DNA from 2 places in the Desulfosporosinus burensis genome. Region 1 is predicted to be linked to the other one. Evidence: a T-box and tRNA genes for the amino acid it is inferred to sense, from the RefSeq annotation. Region 1 holds a T-box; the other holds one or more tRNA genes.
What was found. The T-box of region 1 lies ahead of ACYQ3Q_RS22365 (valine--tRNA ligase). A T-box ahead of a tRNA ligase gene usually reads a tRNA of that ligase, here a tRNA-Val.
Positions count from the first base shown of each region.

Region 2: it has a tRNA-Val gene. The T-box ahead of ACYQ3Q_RS22365 (valine--tRNA ligase) is inferred to sense a tRNA for this amino acid. The anticodon was not compared.

Region 1 is NZ_BAAHYN010000014.1:81,318-88,537, forward strand. It holds gene ACYQ3Q_RS22345 (hypothetical protein) at 35-793, shown strand; gene ACYQ3Q_RS22350 (nitroreductase family protein) at 906-1,439, shown strand; gene ACYQ3Q_RS22355 (hypothetical protein) at 1,432-1,719, shown strand; gene ACYQ3Q_RS22360 (FMN-binding glutamate synthase family protein) at 2,353-3,747, shown strand; T-box leader at 4,023-4,239, shown strand; gene ACYQ3Q_RS22365 (valine--tRNA ligase) at 4,588-7,220, shown strand, end outside.
Region 2 is NZ_BAAHYN010000003.1:249,026-256,245, forward strand. It holds gene ACYQ3Q_RS06515 (hydroxypyruvate isomerase family protein) at 1-261, opposite strand, end outside; gene ACYQ3Q_RS06520 (hypothetical protein) at 264-458, shown strand; gene ilvB (biosynthetic-type acetolactate synthase large subunit) at 488-2,266, opposite strand; tRNA gene ACYQ3Q_RS06530 (tRNA-Val) at 3,087-3,161, opposite strand; tRNA gene ACYQ3Q_RS06535 (tRNA-Ile) at 3,320-3,394, opposite strand; tRNA gene ACYQ3Q_RS06540 (tRNA-Asn) at 3,415-3,489, opposite strand; gene rpoD (RNA polymerase sigma factor RpoD) at 3,699-4,889, opposite strand; gene dnaG (DNA primase) at 4,879-6,729, opposite strand; gene ACYQ3Q_RS06555 (GerMN domain-containing protein) at 7,090-7,220, shown strand, end outside.

The DNA of each region.
Region 1 (7,220 bases):
TATCGATAATAAGTATATAAAAGGGGGGCGGGAGATGGGTCTTTTTATTTTGAGGGGAATCACAACGGCTTTGCTAGTTACAGTTTTGACCCTTTTTGCTGGTGTTATATGGGGCGCCATAGGTCTAGGAGGCCTGAGTACCTCTAGGTTATTGGATATTGGGCTTCTGGCAAGTTGTTTAGTGGGGGGGTACAGAACAGCAAAAGAAAGCGGTGTCTGGTTAATGGGCGGGGTCACTGGAGCTGGCTATGTTACAGTGGGGACTCTATTGCTGGCTCTATTCCTTCCCATTCAGGGGTGGGGCTTCATACAAGTTCTGGTCGAGGGTGCCTTGATTGGTTTAGTAGCTGGGGCGTTCGGAGCAGGCAGGAAGCGGGAAGTCGAGAGTTCCTGGAACGCAGGAAAGAGTCATACATTTTTTACTCCCTCCTATGCGAGTTGTGGTATAGATGACCACTTCAGCAGTAAGTTCGATTGGGAGACGGAGCCTATATCAAAGGACGATTTCGCAGAGAATCAAGGGGCTAAGAGGAATCCTGATGAAGGTTCAGATATAGAATGGCCTTGGGACAGGGAGAATAAAAATAAAAAATCAAAATTCTCAAGCCCAAAAAATTCTGGAATTTCGCAGATTTGGGAATCAGAGCCGCTAGATAATGATCTCGCTGATTGGGCGAGAGGGGGAGAGGATAAGGATAAAGCGGGTACGGAAAAGGTAAACGCGAGAAAAGTAGTTACGGGAAAAGTTACTTCGGAGAAAAATAGAGATTCGAGACCGTGGTGGGAGCAATAGGATTATTCATAGTGATACGTTAACGAAAGCAGGAAAAAGAACTAGCTGAGAGAATAATACTAATAAGTAAGAACATAATACGAAAAAGGCAAAGGAAATTGGAGGACTGAGAATGAATTTTCTTGAATTAGCTCAAGCTCGGCGGAGTTTGCGCACCTATCTGGATAAACCCATCGAACAGGAAAAATTGGAGTATATTTTAGAATCAGCCCGGTTAGCTCCGTCTTGGAAAAATCTACAGTGCTGGCGATTTGTTTTGGTCGAAGATACAGCAGGGCGTAAGGCTTTAGCTGAATGTATGAGTGAGAGTAATCCTGGACGGAAGGCTTTGATGGGAGCTCCTATGGTCATTGTTCTATGTGCAGTCCCTAGTGAATCAGAAGTATGGGAAGGCAAGGACTTTATGATGTTAGATGCAGGACTTGCCATGGAACATTTGGTGTTAGCTGCAACAGATCAAGGGTTAGGGACCTGCTGGCAGGGTCTGTTTAGTGAGGAGAAAGCAAGGGAGGCTTTGAATGTTCCTGGAAATGTTCGAGTAGTAGCGATGACTCCTTTAGGATATGCTGCTGAGGAACGACGCCCGCGTCCTAGGAAGGCGATGGCAGAGATAGTTTTCCGAGGAAAATGGGGAGGACTTGTGTGACACAGCGCTCGGTGCTTGCGACGCAGAGCAAACTAACCGTGTAAGCTCCTATATGAGGAGCGGGGTCCCCGCCAAATTCGCCATCCCTGGCTCAGTTGGCGGCTTCGCACGTCCTGTGCTCAGCCCCGTATCTGGGGTCGCTTACACGGAAGTTTGCTTTTCTGCTTTCGCAAAGACGTCGCCCTCGTGTCACACTGCGTCCTTGGCTTGGGTCGGAGAACGGAGAACAGACGGGGAATGGAACGTCTGGGGGACGGCATATTTCATGTGCGCCGTCTGAAGGGTGGAATTGTGTGACAGAGGGGGGGATGGGGTCAGGCCTAGGTGAAATATAGGTGAAATTTTGTGTGTAAGAGTGATGTTTTTAAAGGAAGAAGGGGAGGTACTTTGACTTGCAAGCAAGTCAAGTACCCCCATATTGCGCGCACGGCTAGCGTAGTGCTTATAGTGCAGCTTCAGCTGCATTTACATCGGTAACCATTAGCTGAATTTTCTCGGTGCTGTCAAGAATCCTTTTCAAGGCATTCCGCTTTTTTATAACAAAAAAGGAAGATATAAGTAATAAACATTCCAAGTAATCTTAGCCTCAAGCGAACTCGTTCAACTTAAGAAGTTGAACATCGAGCTTTCGGTATTGGTTTCCAGCGAGCCTTATAGCGAAGGCGCAAAGCAACTGATGAATATATCGCGCCGCGAGATGGAGTATACCACCACCTTCGTTAGATGAACTTACTCTAATTTGATCCTTGAATATATAAAGAAGAGGAACCTCATTTTAAAACCTTCAATGAGCACGTCTTTTTTTTGTATATTATTGGCTAAGCAGCGTAGACTACGCCTATTAAGATTGTGCATTGAAAAATGCGTAAGTCGAAGATGGGGGATTATCTTGTTGTTTACGACCGCCCTACTCATAGTTGCGCTTTCTGTTTTGGGGACACTCATTGCAGGAATCATACTTTTGTTGGTATTTTATCTTGTCGGTAAACGTTTGTTCCGAACAATCGTACAACGGCTTTTTGGTTTAGTGATTGAAAGGCTTCTTAAAGATAAGTATCATGAAAACCTGGCGGAATTGTGGAGTGCTGTACGTCGTACTTCACTCCAAACTATTCTAGAAATCAGTTTACGTGCTGAAGAAGGGAAACAAATCCATCGCCCTCTAGGCTCCCCAAAACCACTGCCCCATTATGATACCCTAATGTTCGTCGCTGCTCAAATGGCGCGTCTTCCTAAAGATGCCAGCATTCCGATAGACATGAAGGTAACCCTCGGGTCGAAGGCAGAAAAGCCTCTCCAGATCGATATTCCGTTAATGATCTCGGGCATGGGGTATGGGGTCGGGCTGAGCGAAGAAGCTAAACGTGCCTTAGCTAGGGCAGCAAAACAACTCGGAACCGCTACCAATTCTGGTGAGGGTCCCTTTCTTCAAAGCGAACGGGATGAAGCCGACAAATTCATCTGGCAAATTAGTCGGAGCACTTGGGGGCATAGTCCTCAAGGGATTGCTGCTGCGGATATGCTGGAAGTACAGATGGGACAAGGGTCAAGTGTAGGTTCCCGAGCACATGAACCTAATTCTATAAAGGGAAAAGCACAAAAACTCATGGGCATATCCCCTGTGGAATCCGTCGTGTCAACTGCAGTCATCCCAGGAATTAATTCTCCTTGGGATTGGCCAAAGTATGTTGCGGATTTGCGTTCCGAAGCAGCTGGGAAGCCTATTGCTATCAAAATTATGGCCACAGGCGGTTTAGAGCGGGACTTAGCCGTTTGTTTGGAGGCTGACTTTGATGTCATTGTGCTCGATGGGTGTCAAGGTGGTTCGTCTGGGGCAACACCCCTGATCTGCGATGATTTGGGAATCCCAAGTCTCTTAGCCTTAGTGCGCGCAGAACGTTTTTTGCGCGAACAGGGAGCCCGTAAAGAAGTGAGCTTGGTGGTCGGGGGAGGATATGCTACACCAGGGCAATGTTTAAAAGCTATAGCGTTGGGGGCAGATGCGATCTATCTAGGAACTGTTCCTCTGTTCGGATTAATCCATAACCAAATCCATAAAATTCTCCCCTGGGAACCGTTAACCCAATTGGTGTATTACGATTCCCCCTATAAACAACGACTGGATATTTCTTTGGCCAGTAAAAGTGTAGCCAATGTCTTAAAATCAATGGTCTTAGAAATGGAAGAGGGAATACGCGCCTTAGGGAAAACTGCTTTGTCGGAGCTTGGTCCTAACGATCTTGTCGCAGTGGATGAATGGACCGCTAAAGTAACCGGCGTAAGACGTGCAGATACTCGGCAAGACTGATACTCCGCGTGACTAAAGTCGGCGGGTTCTTAGGTACATAGACTTCCGTTCTACTCTCGCTTACTGGCATGGTAGTTCATAGTTACCATGGTAGGGCTCTTGATGTATGTTGTGCTGTGTCAGCGTATAGCCTTTGGACTGGCGTGGGAAAATATGGCTATTGGAACTGCTTAGGCCAATTTGAGTATGTAGAGAAGAAATAATAAGTTCGAAAGCTTTAAGATTTTGACAATATTTATCATGCCGAGTATAATATAAAAAATGAATATTTCGAGATAAACCCTAAGAATGTAAGGAATAGCGTGATAAACCGTTCAGAGAGAAAGGCTTAAGCTGGGAGGCCTTTTCGGAGAGCGCTAAGGTCGTACAGGAGGGGCAGGGGGGAATAAAGTACTCTCTGACGGAAAATCCCCGTTAGCGCATGATAAGTGCTGAGGAGACCCTGTGTCGCTCAGAATAAAGGTGGTACCACGGAAGCTTTTCGTCCTTTACCAGGATTAAAGGCTTTTTTTGATTGGGAGGAAGTGTCTTAGCCCACTCGCACATCCTACGCCGGTAGGTATTCCTTTTGGGATCGCGGCTTCGGCGATACTCTATCCTTCAGCGCCATAGTATTCGTTAAGGGCCATGCGCTTTCGGCGATACTCTCCACTGGAGACTATCGTACTGGAGACTATCGTGATCCATTGCTATTCGCTTGTCGCTCAGGCTAAACCGCAAAACTTCTGGGCTTTCTGCATGTGCGTCGCTCCTTGCCATCCATGGCACCGCGACATCAGTCCATCCATGGACAAGTCCCGTTAAATAGTTTGTTATAGATGGAAGGAGTTACGAAATATAATGGAAGAAATATCGGATAAAACAGAAACCATCGAAATGGCTAAAACTTACGATTCGAGCTTAGTTGAGGGGAAATGGTATCAGTATTGGGAGGAAAATGGCTTTTTTCATCAAGAGGTGCAAAAGGATAAACCAGCGTTTAGTATTGTGATGCCGCCGCCCAACGTGACAGGGGCCCTTCATCTTGGGCATGCCATGGACAGTACAATTCAAGATATCTTAACGCGCTTTAAGCGGATGCAGGGCTACAATACGCTCTGGGTACCTGGAACGGATCATGCCGGAATTGCGACTCAAGCTAAAGTAGAGGCGCAGTTGGCTGAGGAAGGGACAAGTCGACAGGAACTGGGGAGAGAGAAGTTCTTAGAACGGGTTTGGGAGTGGAAACGGCAATACGGTGGGCGAATTACTCAGCAGTTGCGCAGACTGGGTGCTTCTTGTGATTGGGAACGTGAGCGCTTTACCATGGATGAAGGGTGTTCTAAGGCAGTTCGGGAAGCCTTCGTTGACCTCTATCAAAAAGGTCTGATTTATCGCGGAAATTATATTATCAACTGGTGTCCGAAATGCCATACCACGATTTCGGATATTGAAGTAGAGCACCATGATCGAGACGGGAATCTTTATCACCTAAGATACCCAGTCAAAGACAGTCAAGAAGCGCTGGTTGTGGCAACGACTCGACCGGAAACTATGCTCGGAGATACTGCCGTGGCGGTTCATCCTGAGGACAAGCGATATGCGCATTTAATAGGCAAAACCTTGATTCTGCCTCTGATGGATCGGGAAATCCCTATTATAGCGGATGACTATGTCGATCGAGAATTCGGGACGGGTGCTGTTAAGATCACTCCCGCCCACGACCCGAATGACTTTGAAATGGGGCTTCGTCATCAATTGCCTCAGATCATGGTCTTAGATAAAGAAGCCAAGATGAATGAAAATGCGGGTCGCTATCAAGGGATGGATCGTTTCGAAGCGCGTAAAGCGGTCGTGGAAGATTTAAAAGCGGCAGGGGCTCTCGTCAAAATCGATGCTCATGCCCATGCGGTAGGGGAATGCTATCGTTGCTCCAGCGTGATCGAGCCGATGGTGAGTCGACAGTGGTTCGTAAAAATGGCCCCTCTTGCCGAGCCTGCCATAGATGTTGTTCGGGATGGACGTTTAGAATTTGTACCGGATCGATTTGACAAGATTTATCTGGGTTGGATGGAAAATATCCGGGATTGGTGTATTTCTCGTCAACTATGGTGGGGACACCGCATTCCGGTTTGGTATTGCGAAGCCTGCGGTAAGGAGATCTGTGCCGGCGAGGATCCGTTGAGCTGCCCGAGCTGTGGAGTAAAGAACCTGAAGCAAGATCCCGATGTTTTAGATACCTGGTTTTCCTCGGGTCTTTGGCCTTTTTCCACCTTGGGTTGGCCGGAGAAAACAGCTGAGTTGAAACAGTTTTACCCGACCTCCGTCTTAGTGACCGGCAGGGATATCATTTTCTTTTGGGTTGCCCGCATGATATTTATGTCCTTGGAGTCTATGAAGGAAGTGCCCTTCCCGAAAGTCATGATTCACGGGCTGGTCTTGGATGCCCAAGGGCGAAAAATGAGTAAATCATTGGGCAACGGTGTGGACCCGATCGAAGTGATTGAGCAGTACGGAGCAGACACCTTGCGCTTTATGTTAATCACAGGGAATACCCCAGGCAATGATCTCCGTTTTCATCCTGAACGGCTAGAAGCAACCCGGAATTTCTCCAATAAGATTTGGAACGCTTCAAGGTATGTAATCATGAATTTAGAAGACTACGAGCCAGGTCCTCGTGGAGAACTAACGCTAGTGGATCGCTGGATCCTCTCCCGCTATGCCTCTATCGTAGAGAAGGGGACAGAAGCTCTAGAAAACTTTGATCTCGGAGAAGGTGGACGATTACTCTTTGAGTTTATCTGGAGTGAGTTCTGTGATTGGTATATTGAGCTGACTAAGCCACGCCTTTACAACAAAGAAGATGCTGTAGCTCGGCATACTGCCCAATCCGTCCTGCTTGAAGTCCTCGAAGGAACCCTGCGGCTGTTGCATCCCTACATGCCGTTTCTCACGGAAGAGATCTGGCAGAACCTCCCGAAAGAGGGGGAGGGTAGCATCATGGTGCAGTCCTGGCCACAAGTACCACAGTATAAGGACGCTGAAGCCGAGAGTAATATGACTCTGCTCATGGATACCATCAAAGCAATCCGCAATATTCGCGCCGAGATGAAAGTTTCACCTGGACAAAAGGTCGAAATCCTGATCCTTGCCCCAGATGGAGTTCAACGTAAGGTGCTCGAAAACGGGAAGCCAGATATCCTGAAATTGGCTGGAGGGGCGAGCGTAGACATCTTTGAAAGGTTGGCAGAGAAGCCTGCTCAAGCAGCCAGTGCCGTTCTTGAGGGTGTAGAGATTTATCTGCCCTTAAAAGGATTGATGGATTTTGATAAAGAAATAACTCGGATCGAAAAAGAAATTATTGCAGCCAGCCTAGATATTCAAAGTCTAGACCTAAAACTAAATAATCCGGGATTCACCAACAAAGCACCTGCAGCAGTCGTGGCCAAAGAGAGAGAGAGACTAGAAGGCCTCTTAGCCCGCAAAGTGGCTTT
Region 2 (7,220 bases), on a different contig from region 1:
AAATTCGTTCTTCCGTTCTGGCTTGACCGCGATTCCTCTCTCCCCATTTCCCCAATCCCCTGCCGGAAGGTTAATTAAAACGAGCTTTAACTCTAAGCTATTAAGCTGTGAATTTATCTCCTCAAGGTCATAATCGTAGGGAAACATAAACTCTACCTTAGCAAAGCCTGCCTCTTTCGCGGCCCTAAACCGCTCCATAAAAGGCAATTCTGTAAATAGGAATGAAAGATTTGCGACGAAATTCTTAAGATCTGAACCCATAAGTGATCTTCCTTTCTGCTGACTATTTTATCTACTTTCAAGACACTTTTATAAGTATCGCTACCATTAACGATTATTATTGTGCCGGGATTGCTTTCGCCCAAGCCGCATTTTCCCTAGGAACACTTCACGGTGAAGGGGCAAAAATCCCACCGAAGTCTCGATGTTCAGCTTTGGCTAACGAGTTCCTGGCTTGAACCCTTCTCACAAAATACCTATATACCTCTTAATTAAGTTCCTTAACTCCACTAATAGTTCCATCCAGAGAAACTGAACATTGTGCATCCGGATCAACCAGGATCTCAATTAGATATGGGCGATTGGTGCTAAACGCACGCGCTAGAGCTTCAGTGATCTCTTCAGGCTTGTCTATTAATTCAGCTTCTACACCCATTCCTTTGGCCGTAGCGACAAAATCCAAGCCCCTTTGATGCCCTTGCACAGTGTTTTCGTAGTCTAATTCCGTGGAAATCCATCTGCGGTTGAAAAGCAGGTTTTGTTGCTGTCGAATCAGACCAAAGAGTGAATTGTTTAAGACAACGACCACCACCGGAATATTGTGTTTTGCGGCCGTAGCTAAGTCTTGTAGCGACATTCCCAAGCTCGCATCCCCCAATAAATTGACAACTTGACGTTGAGGATATGCGAGCTGGGCTCCCATAGCTGCCCCTAACCCCCACCCCATGGTGCCTGCCCGTCCTGTTATTAAAAACGTCCGAGGCTCGTAGGCCTCAAATAATTGAGTGGCCCAGATTTGACTCAACCCACAATCCAAGGTTACAATCGCATTCCTGTGTAGACCTTTTCTGACTTCAATTATAGCCTGCTGAGGTTTCATCGGTCGCGTCTCGAAGTCCGTTTGACGAGCAAGCTTTATCCTATCTTCTTGAAGAATTTGAACCCTTTCCTGAGCCTCTGTTTTAGGCTTGTACGCACTTCTGCGAATCCGATGGTTGAATTGCCGTAAAAAGTCTTTCACATCTGAAACAATCTCCAGTTCCGCAAGTACATTTCGAGACAGTTCTGTTTTATCGATATTGACATGAATCACTTTACGGCCCTTTTTAAAAACCGCCATGGCTCCTGTACTCCGACTGTCGAACCTTCCTCCTAGATTTAGGATAAGATCGGAACCCAGAAGGGTTTTATTACCTAGCGGAGTCTGACACATGGTCCCCACCATTCCTGCATAGAGCCTATGATAATTTGGAAACCCATCCTTCCCCATGAGCGTGGAAACGACAGGAATCTCGAGTAATTCAGCCAGAGCCAAAAGTTCTTCCGAGGCGTTTCCTAAAACAACTCCTCCTCCAACCATAATTATCGGTCTCTCAGCTTCTTGAATCATCGTTAAAGCCTGTTCTAATTGGCTATGTGTTACTTCCGTTATGGGACTAACGATCTCTTCATTCAAATAATCTTCGACATTAATTATTATAATTCCTTTTTGGACGTCAATAGGAAGATCGATTAAGACCGGGCCTTTTCTACCCTGCGTCGCCAATTTCCAAGCCTCTTGCATCACCTTAGGCAACTCAGACGTCTTCTTAACCAAGTACGCTGCCTTAGTGACTGGTGTAGCCATTTCCACAATCGGCGCTTCTTGAAAAGCATCGGTTCCCAGTAAGTCGGTAGGAACTTGGCCCGTGATAGCTAGTAATGGAATAGAATCTCCATAGGCGCTATAGAGTCCCGTCAGAAAATTGGTTGCGCCTGGACCAGAGGTAGCTGCGCAAACCCCCACTTTACCCGTCGATCTGGCATAACCGTCTGCCATAAAAATTGCTGTTTGCTCATGGCGAACATTAATCGAGCGCATATCTTCGCGCTCAAATACCTCGTCGTAAAAAGGCAGAATGGCAGCCCCTGGAATACCATAAATCTGAGTCACTCCCTTACGAGCCAAAAATGTCACGATAAATTGGGCTCCTGTCATTCTCTTTGTTTCAGCTTTTACTTCTCCCCAACCCTGTTCCTCTACCTTTTCGACTCCCCAAAGTGCCATACCAATCTTCCTCCTTTACTTCTCTTGCGTTTTTTTAGGTTAACTTTATTAAATAGAAACCGTAACAAAAACGACTGAAAATGCTTTCGTTCTATATAGTGAAACTACGTTTCACAGTTACGGTAAAGTTTTCTCTACCTCTAGTTCATTACACAATAAAGGTTAGCTGACTGTCTCTTAATTATTGTTGGAGGATATAAACGATTATTCAAATGATTGGATCTGGTTGACTGATTAACGTTATACGTTTCATATAGTAAAACATTGTTTCATTATTTCTGTACTAGCATACTACCACATTTTGCCCTGTGAATGCAATAGAAATTTTATGGGTCATAAAATATAAATAAAAATCCCCTCACTAGGAGGGGTATAGAAAAAGGAGGAGAGCTAAGTAAAGTGTTAATAATTTTGCTATAAGATACTTAATCTATTTTTGATATAAGTCATGCTTAATAATATCATTAACTTGAAGTCTTGGAATAGGACATTGGTCCTCATATCTGACCTAATTTGAAAATAAACATCCCCGCACAGACCAAGGTGAGTTATAGAAAAGACCACAAATTGAACTCGAACATCAATTTCAGCCTATTGTTTGCGACAACTGGTACGATTTAAGATTACCACTCATGTCATGCCTAGATTACAGACCGAGGCCAAGAGCAAAATTACTTATTAAAGGACAACAACAAAGAAAGCACCTCCCCCCAAAAAGGAAAAGTGCTAGGTAGTTATACGCAAATTGATGTCGTAACTGTACAAGTAACTGTACAATAAGTTTCTAATTTATGTAGAAGGCTGAAAACCTTGCTATCACTGGTGGGCGATACTGGTCTCGAACCAGTGGCCTCATCCGTGTGAAGGATGCGCTCTACCGCTGAGCTAATCGCCCTAATTCGATATTTGTTATTCGTTGTTCAATAACCGTTTGAACAACGAATTCAATATTTCGTTGTCTTTTTGGGTTCGAACTACGAACACCGCACCTCGAACATCGATTTGTCTCTTCCACCATTTCGAACTTCGAACATCGCGCCTCGAACTTCGAAATGGTGGGCCCACTAGGATTCGAACCTAGGACCAACCCGTTATGAGCGGGGGGCTCTACCGCTGAGCTATGGGCCCGTAGTATGCTACAAAACTAATGGCTCCCCGAGTAGGACTCGAACCTACAACCTACCGGTTAACAGCCGGTTGCTCCACCATTGAGCTATCGAGGAATCTCTTGCACGGGTTATTATACGTAATTCATTCGCTGTAGTCAAGTCTTTTTGTGATTATCTTTATTAGAAATTTTATCCTCTGGAATCAATCCACTTTTTCAGGACCCCCCATTGTATATTTTTGGGGGGTTCTAGGTGAGGTAGAGTCCGCCCTTCGCCTCGAAGCGTTCCTGTTGGAACGGGCCTCCGAACAAGTTCACTGTCATTTATTCTAAATAATCCTTAAGCTTTTTACTGCGACTTGGATGGCGCAATTTCCGCAAAGCCTTAGCCTCAATCTGACGAATTCGTTCACGGGTGACACCGAATTCCTGTCCCACTTCTTCCAATGTCCTCGTCCGACCGTCATCAAGTCCAAAGCGCAATCTGAGAACTTTTTCCTCACGAGGGGTTAATGTTTCCAGAACTTCTTCCAATTGCTCTTTTAAAAGAATGAACGACGCAGCTTCCGCCGGTGCTGGTGCATCATCATCAGGGATAAAATCTCCCAGATGAGAGTCTTCTTCTTCCCCGATCGGGGTCTCTAAAGAAACGGGTTCTTGGGCAATTTTCATAATTTCCCGTACTCGTTCAACGGGAATATCCATCACTTTAGCGATTTCTTCAGGAGCTGGTTCTCTTCCCAATTCCTGCAAGAGTTGCCTCGAAACTCGGATCAATTTGTTTATGGTTTCTACCATATGCACAGGAATCCGGATCGTCCGGGCCTGGTCGGCTATGGCACGAGTAATCGCTTGGCGGATCCACCAGGTAGCATACGTACTAAACTTAAACCCTTTGATATAATCAAACTTCTCGACAGCCTTAATCAGCCCCAGATTACCTTCTTGAATTAAATCTAGGAAAAGCATACCTCGTCCTACATACCGTTTGGCAATACTGACCACTAGACGCAAATTGGCTTCGGCTAGTCGCCGCTTTGCCTCCTCGTCGCCTTCCTCCATCCGCTTTGCCAGTTCGATTTCTTCATCCGCTGAAAGTAGAGGAACTCGTCCAATTTCTTTGAGGTACATGCGAACTGGATCATCAATTCCCACTCCTTCAGGAACGGAAAGATCCACTTCAGCTTCTTCTTCGACCTCATCCTCAGGATCCTCTACGATGTCATCGTCATCGTCATCTTTGCCCTTTTTCATGATTTCGAGTTCAACTTCTCCAGGCTCTGGCACCACATCTATTCCCATCCGACCAAGTTGTTGATAGATATCATCTATCTGATCCGCAGAAAGCTCAATCCCTTGGAGAGCATCCATAATCTCTCGATAGGTTATGGAACCCTTCTTTTTGCCTTTCTGAATGAGGGCTTGGACGTTGTCCATTTTTTGTTCATCGTTCACCTGTCCCCCACCTTTCTTCGGATCATTCTTTTGGGTGCCTACGACCTTACTATTCGCCACGTTTCAACCGCTCTCCTATCTCTTTCAACAGAGCCATAGCCCCTGCCATGTCACCGGATTTTTCTAAAGTTGCCATGCGCGCTTGAAGATCTTCCACTCTTTCCTCTACTTGCGTTGAAAGAATGCCCTTTATGCAATCCTCTAAAAGCCGCTCAGTTTGAGATATATCTAACTCTTCCAAGAGCAGGCTAGCCAAACAGCTTTGAACCGTTTCGTCGCTATGCGCGGGCAATACGCCATCCTGGTTGAGATACTTAAAAATTTGCTGGTGTGCCGGAAGTTTCCAAAAGGATTCTCCTAGTCTTTCCTTAATTCTCGGCAAATGAGCCTTATTTTCTAATAGCAATCGTAAAAGCATTCGCTCTGCGCGATAACCCCCTAAATAGACTGTCGGTTGGGGCTGTTCGATAATACCCTTACCTATAATGGTACCCTTAATATTATCTCTATTTTTCCCAGAACTAACCTGTTTTTGTTGAGAATATTCGTGTTCTCGCTCCTTTTTAGCTTTTTTCGGTTCCTGACTTACAATCTCACGCTGCACAGCTTCCAAAGTAAGGCCAAGTTCCAGACTTAAAAAGCGTTCATATCCTTCTCGTTCAACCGGACTGTTCACTCTCAGAATGTCTGGAGCTAATTTCATCACTATTTCAGCTTTTTCAGGAATAGTCTGTGGAAGCTTGTTCTTGACAAATGTCCGATATTTGAATTCTACATAAGTTAACGCCCGGCTTAATGATCGTTTAAACTCTTCCAAGCCATAGCTCTTTAAAAATTCGTCCGGATCTTTTGCTCCACTCAAGGTTAAGACATCCACTCGGATCCCGACATCACAGAGGATTTCTCCCCCTCTCAAAGCAGCTTGAACACCTGCCTCATCCGAATCATAGAGAAGAACAACGCGTTGTGCATACCGCTTTAATAGAGTCGCCTGATTCCGTGTTAACGCAGTACCTAAGGAGGCCACAGTATTCGGGAACCCAGCATTTTGCAGCGCAATGACATCCATATAACCCTCAACTAATAGAGCGTAACCTTCTTCACGAATTCCTTGGTGCGCACGATGCATCCCATAGAGATGATGGCCCTTATTATAGAACGTGCTCTCAGGAGAATTCAGATACTTAGGCAGTGAATCATCCAGAACCCGCCCCCCGAAGGCAATAGTATGGTAGCGCCGATCAAGAATACTAAAGAGTACGCGATTGCGGAAACGATCATAGTACCGGCTTACTTTACCAGATGTCACTTTTTCTAAGGCCAGCCCTGCTCCTACCAATTCATGTGGCTGAACCCCACGTTCCTGCATGTAAGATAGTAAGCCGTCCCAGCGTTCCGGAGCATAACCAAGACGAAAGCGGTTGATCGTATCCAGATCGACCTCACGTTTAGCAAAGTAAACTCGTCCGGGTTCTCCCTCAGGCAGCCTTACTAAAATGTCCTGATAATAACTGGTAGCCCATTCATGAATTTCTTCCCACCTTCGACGAAGTCGATTTTCTTCTCGTTCATGCGGAGAGAGTGATTTTTCAGGAAGTGCTACGCCATATCGGTTGGCCAAATTCTGAACACTTTCCACAAAAGACCAGTTTTCCTTCTTCATAACAAATGAAAAAGCATTTCCTCCAGAGTTACACCCAAAACAATAAAACATTTGTTTCTCGGCGGACACTGAAAAACTTGGTGTCTTTTCCGAGTGAAACGGACAAAGTCCCCAATAGTTGTTCCCCTTGCGCTGGAGACTGACATATTCAGATATTACCTCAATGATATCTGTGCGCAATCGCACTTCCTCGATTATCTCTTCCGGTATAAACTCTTCATGAAGCCGATTGTTCACATTTCTCGCCTTTCAATTCTCAGCCACAATTAATATAGTTTGTCAACCCATGTCTTATACAATTCTTCGCCGAGAATTCACAAAATCCTCTTTTTAGTTCTTTAATTCAAGTTGTCAGATTTTATTAGGAGCATGGAGCACTAACTAAGTATACCTAATTCTCCTTTTTCAAAAAGAATACCTGCTTACTTCGACAATTATTTATTCTTACTTTTACCATTGATCTACTTAGGGCAAATTGTGGTCCCCGAGCCACCCTTTTCCATACTTGAAAAGCATGATAGTATAGATCTAATCAAAAATCCAACTCAGGTTCTGAAGAGTGCAAATAAAGAACTTTATGAGGAAGGTGGATATTTTATGAATAAACGATCTTTAATTTTGCTGATTTTATCAATCTGTCTGTTACTTACTGGAGCCTTTTTGATTGGCTGTAATTCAACCCGAACACAAACAATCAAATCACCCGATAACACAACTACAACTACACC